Sinorhizobium fredii NGR234: one gene and its partner. The protein of the gene in region 1 interacts with the protein of each later gene in a pairwise test. Links are inferred from orthologs where the notes say so. Each region holds a gene or a part of one and is shown in the gene's direction. Other genes may lie near its edges.

Region 1 (4,217 bases):
GAACCTGGCCGCGCTCGACGCCGTTGCGGTCGACACCGCGCAAGAGCGCACCGATGTTGTCGCCGGCCTGGCCCTGGTCGAGCAGCTTGCGGAACATTTCAACGCCCGTGCAGGTCGTCTTCGTCGTCGGACGGATGCCGACGATCTCGATTTCCTCACCCACCTTGACGATGCCGCGCTCAACGCGGCCGGTGACGACCGTGCCACGGCCGGAGATCGAGAACACGTCTTCGATCGGCATCAGGAACGGCAGGTCGACCGGACGTTCCGGCGTCGGGATGTAGGCGTCGACCGCAGCCATCAGCTCGCGGATCGCGTCTTCGCCGATCTTCTTGTCGCTGTCTTCGAGAGCGGCGAGCGCCGAGCCCTTGACGATCGGAATGTCGTCGCCCGGGAATTCGTAGGACGACAGCAGTTCGCGCACTTCCAGCTCGACGAGCTCGAGAAGCTCGGCGTCGTCAACCTGGTCGACCTTGTTCAAGAACACGACGATCGCCGGAACGCCGACCTGGCGGGCCAGCAGGATGTGCTCGCGAGTCTGCGGCATCGGGCCGTCGGCGGCCGAAACCACCAGGATCGCGCCGTCCATCTGCGCCGCACCGGTGATCATGTTCTTGACGTAGTCGGCGTGGCCGGGGCAGTCGACGTGCGCATAGTGGCGGGCCGGCGTCTCGTATTCGACGTGCGCCGTCGAAATGGTGATGCCACGGGCCTTTTCTTCCGGCGCAGCGTCGATCTGGTCATACGCCTTGAATTCGCCGAAGTACTTGGTGATCGCTGCCGTCAGCGACGTCTTGCCATGGTCAACGTGGCCAATCGTGCCGATGTTGACGTGCGGCTTGTTGCGCTCGAATTTGCTCTTTGCCATGGGTACGCTTCCTGTGGTCAAATACGATTGATCAGCCGGCAGGGCCGGTTTGTGCAGCCGTTTAAGGGTTTCGCGGCATTTGCGCAAGACTTAATTGCGTCCGCCCGGACGGCAAGGTCTCAGCCGAATTTAAAGTCTATGGCGAAGCGCCGCCGCGCCGGCACAGACAGATTTGCCAAAGCCGAAAAATTAAACGATGTCAGGGGTATCCGCCACCTTTCTAAAGCCGAACGGCAAGTGGCTGGAGCGGGTAGCGGGAATCGAACCCGCGTATTCAGCTTGGAAGGCTGCTGCTCTACCATTGAGCTATACCCGCGGGCCTTCGATCCTGAAGCAGAATGGTGGAGGGAGTTGGATTTGAACCAACGTAGGCTGAGCCAACGGATTTACAGTCCGTCCCCTTTAACCACTCGGGCATCCCTCCATTTTTCTGTCGGGATCAATCGACCAAGCTTTTGAGATCGTAGAAGAACCGGCGCCATTTGGTGCCGCCTTGCGATCTGCGCCGGGTATATGACCGCCAGCCTTCCTCCTGTCAACAGAGCGAAACGGAAAATTTCAGAATTTCTCCACAGGCGTCGACGACCACGGTTTTCCGAAACCATTTCCAAGACCGAACGAACCTCTCTATAAGACGCGCATGAGCAAGGACAAGAGCGGCGACAAGAGCGCCAGAGACAGCCACTACGCCACTCTCCGGCGCGCCCATCGCGACGCCCGCCGCGAGCGTGGCGAGATTCCGACACCCCGTCCCGACAAGCGTCGGAAGCTGCCGGCCGACTGGAAGCCGCCGGCGCTCGCGCCCGATGAGGTGTTTCTCTATGGCCTGCATACGGTTCGCGCCGCCCTGGACAATCCGGATCGCACCATCATCCGGCTCAGAGTAACGCAGAATGCGGCGGCGCGGCTGGAACTCGGTGATCTCTCGGCTCTCCGCTTCCCCGTCGAAATCGTCACGCCGCAGGATCTCGACCGGGCCCTCGGGCCGGATGCCATCCACCAGGGCGTCATGCTGGAGACGCGGCCGCTGCCGCACCGAAAGCTCGAGGCGCTCAGCGATTGCCCGTTGATCCTGCTGCTCGACCAGGTGACTGATCCGCACAATGTCGGCGCGATCATGCGCTCGGCGGTCGCCTTCGAGGCTGGCGCGTTGATTACCACCATGCGCCACAGCCCGACCGAATCGGGCGTACTCGCCAAGTCTGCATCCGGCGCGCTGGAGCTCATCCCCTATATCCAGATCACCAACCTCGCCGATACGATTGAAGAACTGCACAAACTCGGTTTCCAGACGATCGGCCTCGATTCGGAGGGGCCGCAACCGCTGGAGGACACTTTCTCGGGCGGGAAGGTCGCTCTCGTGCTGGGATCGGAAGGCAAGGGACTGCGGCAGAAGACGCGACAGACCGTCACGGCGCTCGCCCGTCTCGACATGCCGGGCGCCATCAAGTCGCTCAACGTTTCGAACGCCGCCGCGATCGCCATGTACGCCGCGCGCCAGCACCTCAAGGGTTGAGGCGTATCAAAGCGTTGGGACGCCGCTCGCGGTCATCAGGGCCGTCGGACAGCCATCACGCACCTTTTTCCAGGTCGTGACGTTGAGGTTCATCTCGCAACGCGCCATGTAGGAGATGCCGCCGACACGGATGCAGGCCATCTGGCCGAGTTCGTATTTCGTGCCGTCGCGGTTGCGGCAGGTGCAGCGCCGGTCCGGCGGGGACGCAGCCGCGCTTTCGGCCACCATGCCGGCAGCCGCCAGCGACAAGGTCAAAACCTGCAATGCGACCAGGCTTTTCATAGCGCCAGAATAGCGCAAAACGGGCCGATCAGAAACGAAGAATGCCGGCTGCTTGCGCAACCGGCATCCTTCCGCAACAGACCGGCACTTATATTGGAGCGGGATGCGGGCGGAAAACCGCGAACACTTTCCTCACCCCGCTCCGGCGCCGGCCGAACTGATGATTAGCTCGCGAGCCGCAGAACGTCGCCCTCAGCGATCGTCTTTTCAGCTTCGGCAATGGCGAACTGCTTCTGGTCTGCACCCAGGTTCAGGCCTTCGGCACGGACGAATTCGACATCGGTGATACCGAAGAAGCCGAAGACCGTGCGCAAATAGGCTTCCTGGTGATCCATGGCCGCGGCCGGCCCGGCAGAATAATGTCCACCGCGCGTCGAGGCGACGATGACCTTCTTGCCCTTGGCGAGACCCTCCGGGCCGGCTTCGGTGTAGCGGAAGGTCTTGCCGGCGACGGCAAGGCGATCGATCCAGGCTTTCAGCTGGCTCGGAATCGAGAAGTTGTACATCGGCGCGCCGACGACGATCGTGTCGGCGGCAAGGAACTCATCGAGCATCTGGCGGCCGGTCCGGACATCCGAAGCCAGCGCCGGATCGACACCGTCGAGGTCGGCCGGCGCCATGATCTGCGCGCCGGTCAGATGCTGCAGGCGCTCGGAGACGAGGTCGCGGTAGATCACATTCGCATCGGGCCGGTCAGCCTTGATCTGCGCGACGATTGCCGCCGTCAGGCGGCGGGAAACCGAATGTTCTCCGAGGATGCCGGAGTCGATGTGGAGGACGTTCATGGGAGGCACCTTTGTTTCGAGTTGCGGTGCACAACATATGATTTGAAAACAATCACCGGATAAGACGGCGAATAATTGACATTCCGTTTCCCGAGGGAAACAATCTAAGCAAGCTAGAGCGAATGCGAGCGCCTCCTCGTCCGCTCTGATGGAGGCTCGAATGCAGGACCTGAACGATATCGCCCTCTTCGCCGCCGTCGTGAAGAACAACGGCTTCAGCGCCGCCGCGCGCGACCTGAACATTCCAAAATCCAAGCTCAGCAAGCATGTGGCGCGGCTGGAGGACCAGTTGGGCGTGCGCCTTCTCGAACGTTCGACGCGCAAACTGCGCGTCACCGAAATCGGTCGCGTATTCTACGAGCATGCCCAGGGATTGCTGGACGGCGTTGCGGCCGTGGAAGCCGAGATCGCCGCGGTGCGCGGCGAACCGACCGGCGTCGTGCGGCTCGGCTGCCCGCTCGGCTTCACGCCGATGCTCGCCGACATTCTTCCCGGCTTTCATCGCCGCTACCCGGGAGTCCGGCTGCTGATAACGGCGACGAACCGGCGCCTCGACATGATCGAGGAACGATTCGACGTGGCGCTGCGGGCGCGCGACCAGCTCGACACCGACAGCCAGCTGATCGTGCGCAAGTTCGGCGAGGTGCGCTCACGGCTGGCCGTGAGCCCGACACTTCTAGCCCGCCTCGGAGAGATTACCACTTCCAATCTGTCCGAAATGCCGACGCTGTCGATGAACGAGCAACACGGCAATGACGTCTGGCGC
Region 2 (2,883 bases), 300 kb from region 1 along the record:
TCACTTCCTCCACATTGGACACGAAAATCTTTCCATCGCCGATGCGGCCGGTTTGGGCGGCATTGCGGATGGCCTCGATGACGGCTTCCGCATTCTCGTCCGCCAGCACGACTTCCACCTTCACCTTCGGCAGGAAATCGACGACGTATTCGGCGCCCCGGTAGAGCTCCGTGTGTCCCTTCTGCCGCCCGAAGCCCTTGGCTTCCGTGACGGTAATACCCTGCAGGCCGACTTCCTGAAGGGCTTCCTTCACTTCGTCGAGCTTGAAGGGCTTAATGATCGCTTCGATCTTTTTCATGAGAAAATTTCTCTCCGCTTCTCCCTGTAAAGCCGGGTCTTACCCGCTCGCGTTCCAGTATGCATGTAGCGTGCCAATTTTATAGGGGGATGATGTGACGAGTGGGAAATTTCACCCGATCACGTCGAGCCCGTCCGGCACCACCTTCCGATCAGCACTGCTACTCTGCCTATTTTTTATGAGGATTCATCAGCCAGAACGCACTTTCCCCAGGCGATCGCCACGGTTTCATGCGCGAAGCCTGTTATTTGAGCACCAATAATAGGCAAATGCATAATAAGTCATCATATGGCATTGTCCGGATGCGCCTCTTGTCTGTCAGGCTGGAGCGCGCTTAGATCAGTGCCATGCACGATGCGCTTCAAGATATGCTGGTAACGCCGAACGAGATGGCGGCGATCGACAAGGACGCAGCCGATTCCGGCATCGACAGCTTCTCGTTGATGCGCTCGGCGGGGATGGCGGTGTCGGCCGCCGCCCTCCGGCTGTTTCCGACCGCTTCGCGCTTCGTCGTCCTCTGCGGCCCGGGCAACAATGGCGGAGATGGCTATATCGCCGCGGAAGCCTTGGCGGAAAGCGGCGCGCAGGTTGCGTTGTTCTCGCTGGGGGACCCCAGCAAGCTCCGGGGTGACGGGGCCAAGGCCCGCAGCGCCTGCCGGCTTGCGGTCGTGGATATCGGAACGTACGAGCCTAAATCGGGTGATGTCGTCGTCGACGCGCTGTTCGGGGCAGGGCTGGCGCGCGATTTGCCGAATTCAGCGCAAGACGTCGTCAGAAGGGTGGACGCGAGCCGGATACCGGTACTGGCGGTCGATCTGCCTTCCGGCATCGACGGCCGCACCGGGGAGGTGCGCGGCGCAAGCTTCACCGCCGCGCATACGGTCACTTTCATAGCGCCGAAGTCCGGGCATGTGCTGATGCCGGGACGTGCGCTGAGCGGCGCGCTCGAGGTCTTCGATATCGGCATCCCGGCTCGGTTGGTGGCGGCGCGGGCAAGCGACCTGCGGATCAACGGGCCGGCCATCTGGAAACAATATGCCGGTGGTCTCGAAGCGGGCACGCATAAATACAAGCGCGGTCACCTTGCCGTCCTTTCGGGAGGGCCGGCGTCCACGGGTGCGGCGCGGTTGTCGGCAGCGGTCGGTCTGGTCGGCGGGGCAGGGCTCGTCACGCTCGGCTCCCCGCCGGAGGCAATGGCCGTCAACGCTTCGCACCTGACGGCCATCATGCTCAAGGAAATCGGCAGTGCCGCCGATCTCGGCGAATGGCTGCAGGACAAGCGAGTCATTGCCTTCGTGCTTGGCCCGGGATTCGGCGTCGGCAAGAAGGCGAGGGACTTCGCCCTGATGCTTTGCGACCGAGCCCTGGTTCTCGATGCCGACGGGATGAGTTCCTTTCAGCAGGCAAGGGAGGAACTGTTTGAAAAGATCGCAGCAAGTGGCGGCCAGGTCGTCATGACGCCGCACGAAGGTGAGTTTGCGCGTCTCTTTCCGGAGGTCGCCGCGGATGCTTCGCTTTCCAAGATCGAAAAGGCACAGGCCGCGGCGAGCCTCAGCCATGCGGTTATCGTCTACAAGGGACCCGACACCGTCGTGGCGGCGCCTTCGGGCCGCGCCGTCGTCAATGTGAATGCGCCGCCCTGGCTTGCCACTGCGGGGTCGGGCGACGTGTTGGCCGGGATCATCGGAGCGCATCTCGCGCAGGGCTTTCCAGCCTTCGAAGCGGCCGCCGCCGCGGTCTGGCGGCACGGCGAGGCGGGGAACCGCGCCGGCCGTTCTGCGACGGCCGAAACGCTTGCCCAAAGCATTCCGCCGCTCACCTGAAGCGGCGGCTGCGGTGTCAGCCGCGCGTCCCCTTGGCGATCGGTTCCTGATAGGTAAAGCCCATGTCCCAGGGGAAATAAATCCAGGTATCCTGACTCACTTCGGTCACGAACGTGTCGACCAGCGGGCGGCCCTTCGGCTTGGCGTAGACGGCCGCGAAATGCGCCTTGGGCAGCATGGCGCGGACTTCGGCGGCCGTCTTGCCGGTGTCGGTGAGGTCGTCGACGATCAGCACGCCTTCGCCACCGTCCTTGGCGATCTCCGGCGCGATGCCCTTGAGCACCTTCATCTGCCCCTGCGTATCGTAGTCGTGATAGGAGGCGATGCAGACGGTCTCGATCATGCGGATATTGAGTTCCCGGCTGATGATCGCCGCCGGCACCAGGCCGCCACGGGTGATGCAGACCATGGCGCGCCATTCCTGCCCGTTGTCAGCGAGCCGCCAGGCAAGCGCCCGCGCGTCGCGGTGGAACTGGTCCCAGGATACGGGAAAGGCTTTTTCGGGAAGAGACATGTGACGCGCTCCGATAGATGCTCGTGTAGGGTTGGGAAGCGTTCGTGCGGCGCTCCCGCGTTGGCGAATGCAATAGCGGCAAGGAAGCCCGCAGCGCAAGAGCTTGCAAATGCCGGCATCTGACCGGGATGTGGACCGCGCCTAGCCGCCCTGGCGGGAGCGCGAGATCGCTTCGATCATGGCGATGACATCGGCTTCGGCGGCAGCAAGCTCCGCTTCGTCGCGGCCGCGGATGACGATATCGGTCG

What was found. Proteins that work in one complex are often made in the same cells at the same time.
Region 2: the proteins of NGR_RS17105 (region 1) and NGR_RS18630 interact in binary tests that used the Escherichia coli proteins (3 or more experiments, as listed by UniProt). The link is inferred for Sinorhizobium fredii NGR234 from one-to-one orthologs.

Annotation. Positions count from the first base shown.
Region 1 is NC_012587.1:1,218,670-1,222,886, reverse strand. What follows is about bases 484-3,446. They hold NGR_RS17105 (TrmH family RNA methyltransferase), read left to right. Parts: upstream 484-1,508; coding sequence 1,509-2,384; downstream 2,385-3,446. Other genes in these bases: NGR_RS17095 (FMN-dependent NADH-azoreductase), read right to left, coding at 2,831-3,446; NGR_RS17100 (hypothetical protein), read right to left, coding at 2,391-2,666; tuf (elongation factor Tu), read right to left, coding at 484-868. Also shown: more of tuf, read right to left, coding at 1-483; more of NGR_RS17095, read right to left, coding at 3,447-3,451; NGR_RS17090 (LysR family transcriptional regulator), read left to right, coding at 3,612-4,217. UniProt on the Escherichia coli protein: Specifically methylates the ribose of guanosine 2251 in 23S rRNA.
Region 2 is NC_012587.1:1,522,365-1,525,247, forward strand. It holds NGR_RS18630 (bifunctional ADP-dependent NAD(P)H-hydrate dehydratase/NAD(P)H-hydrate epimerase), read left to right. Parts: upstream 1-645; coding sequence 646-2,121; downstream 2,122-2,883. Other genes in the region: NGR_RS18625 (P-II family nitrogen regulator), read right to left, coding at 1-298; gpt (xanthine phosphoribosyltransferase), read right to left, coding at 2,138-2,635; NGR_RS18640 (competence/damage-inducible protein A), read right to left, coding at 2,777-2,883. UniProt on the Escherichia coli protein: Bifunctional enzyme that catalyzes the epimerization of the S- and R-forms of NAD(P)HX and the dehydration of the S-form of NAD(P)HX at the expense of ADP, which is converted to AMP.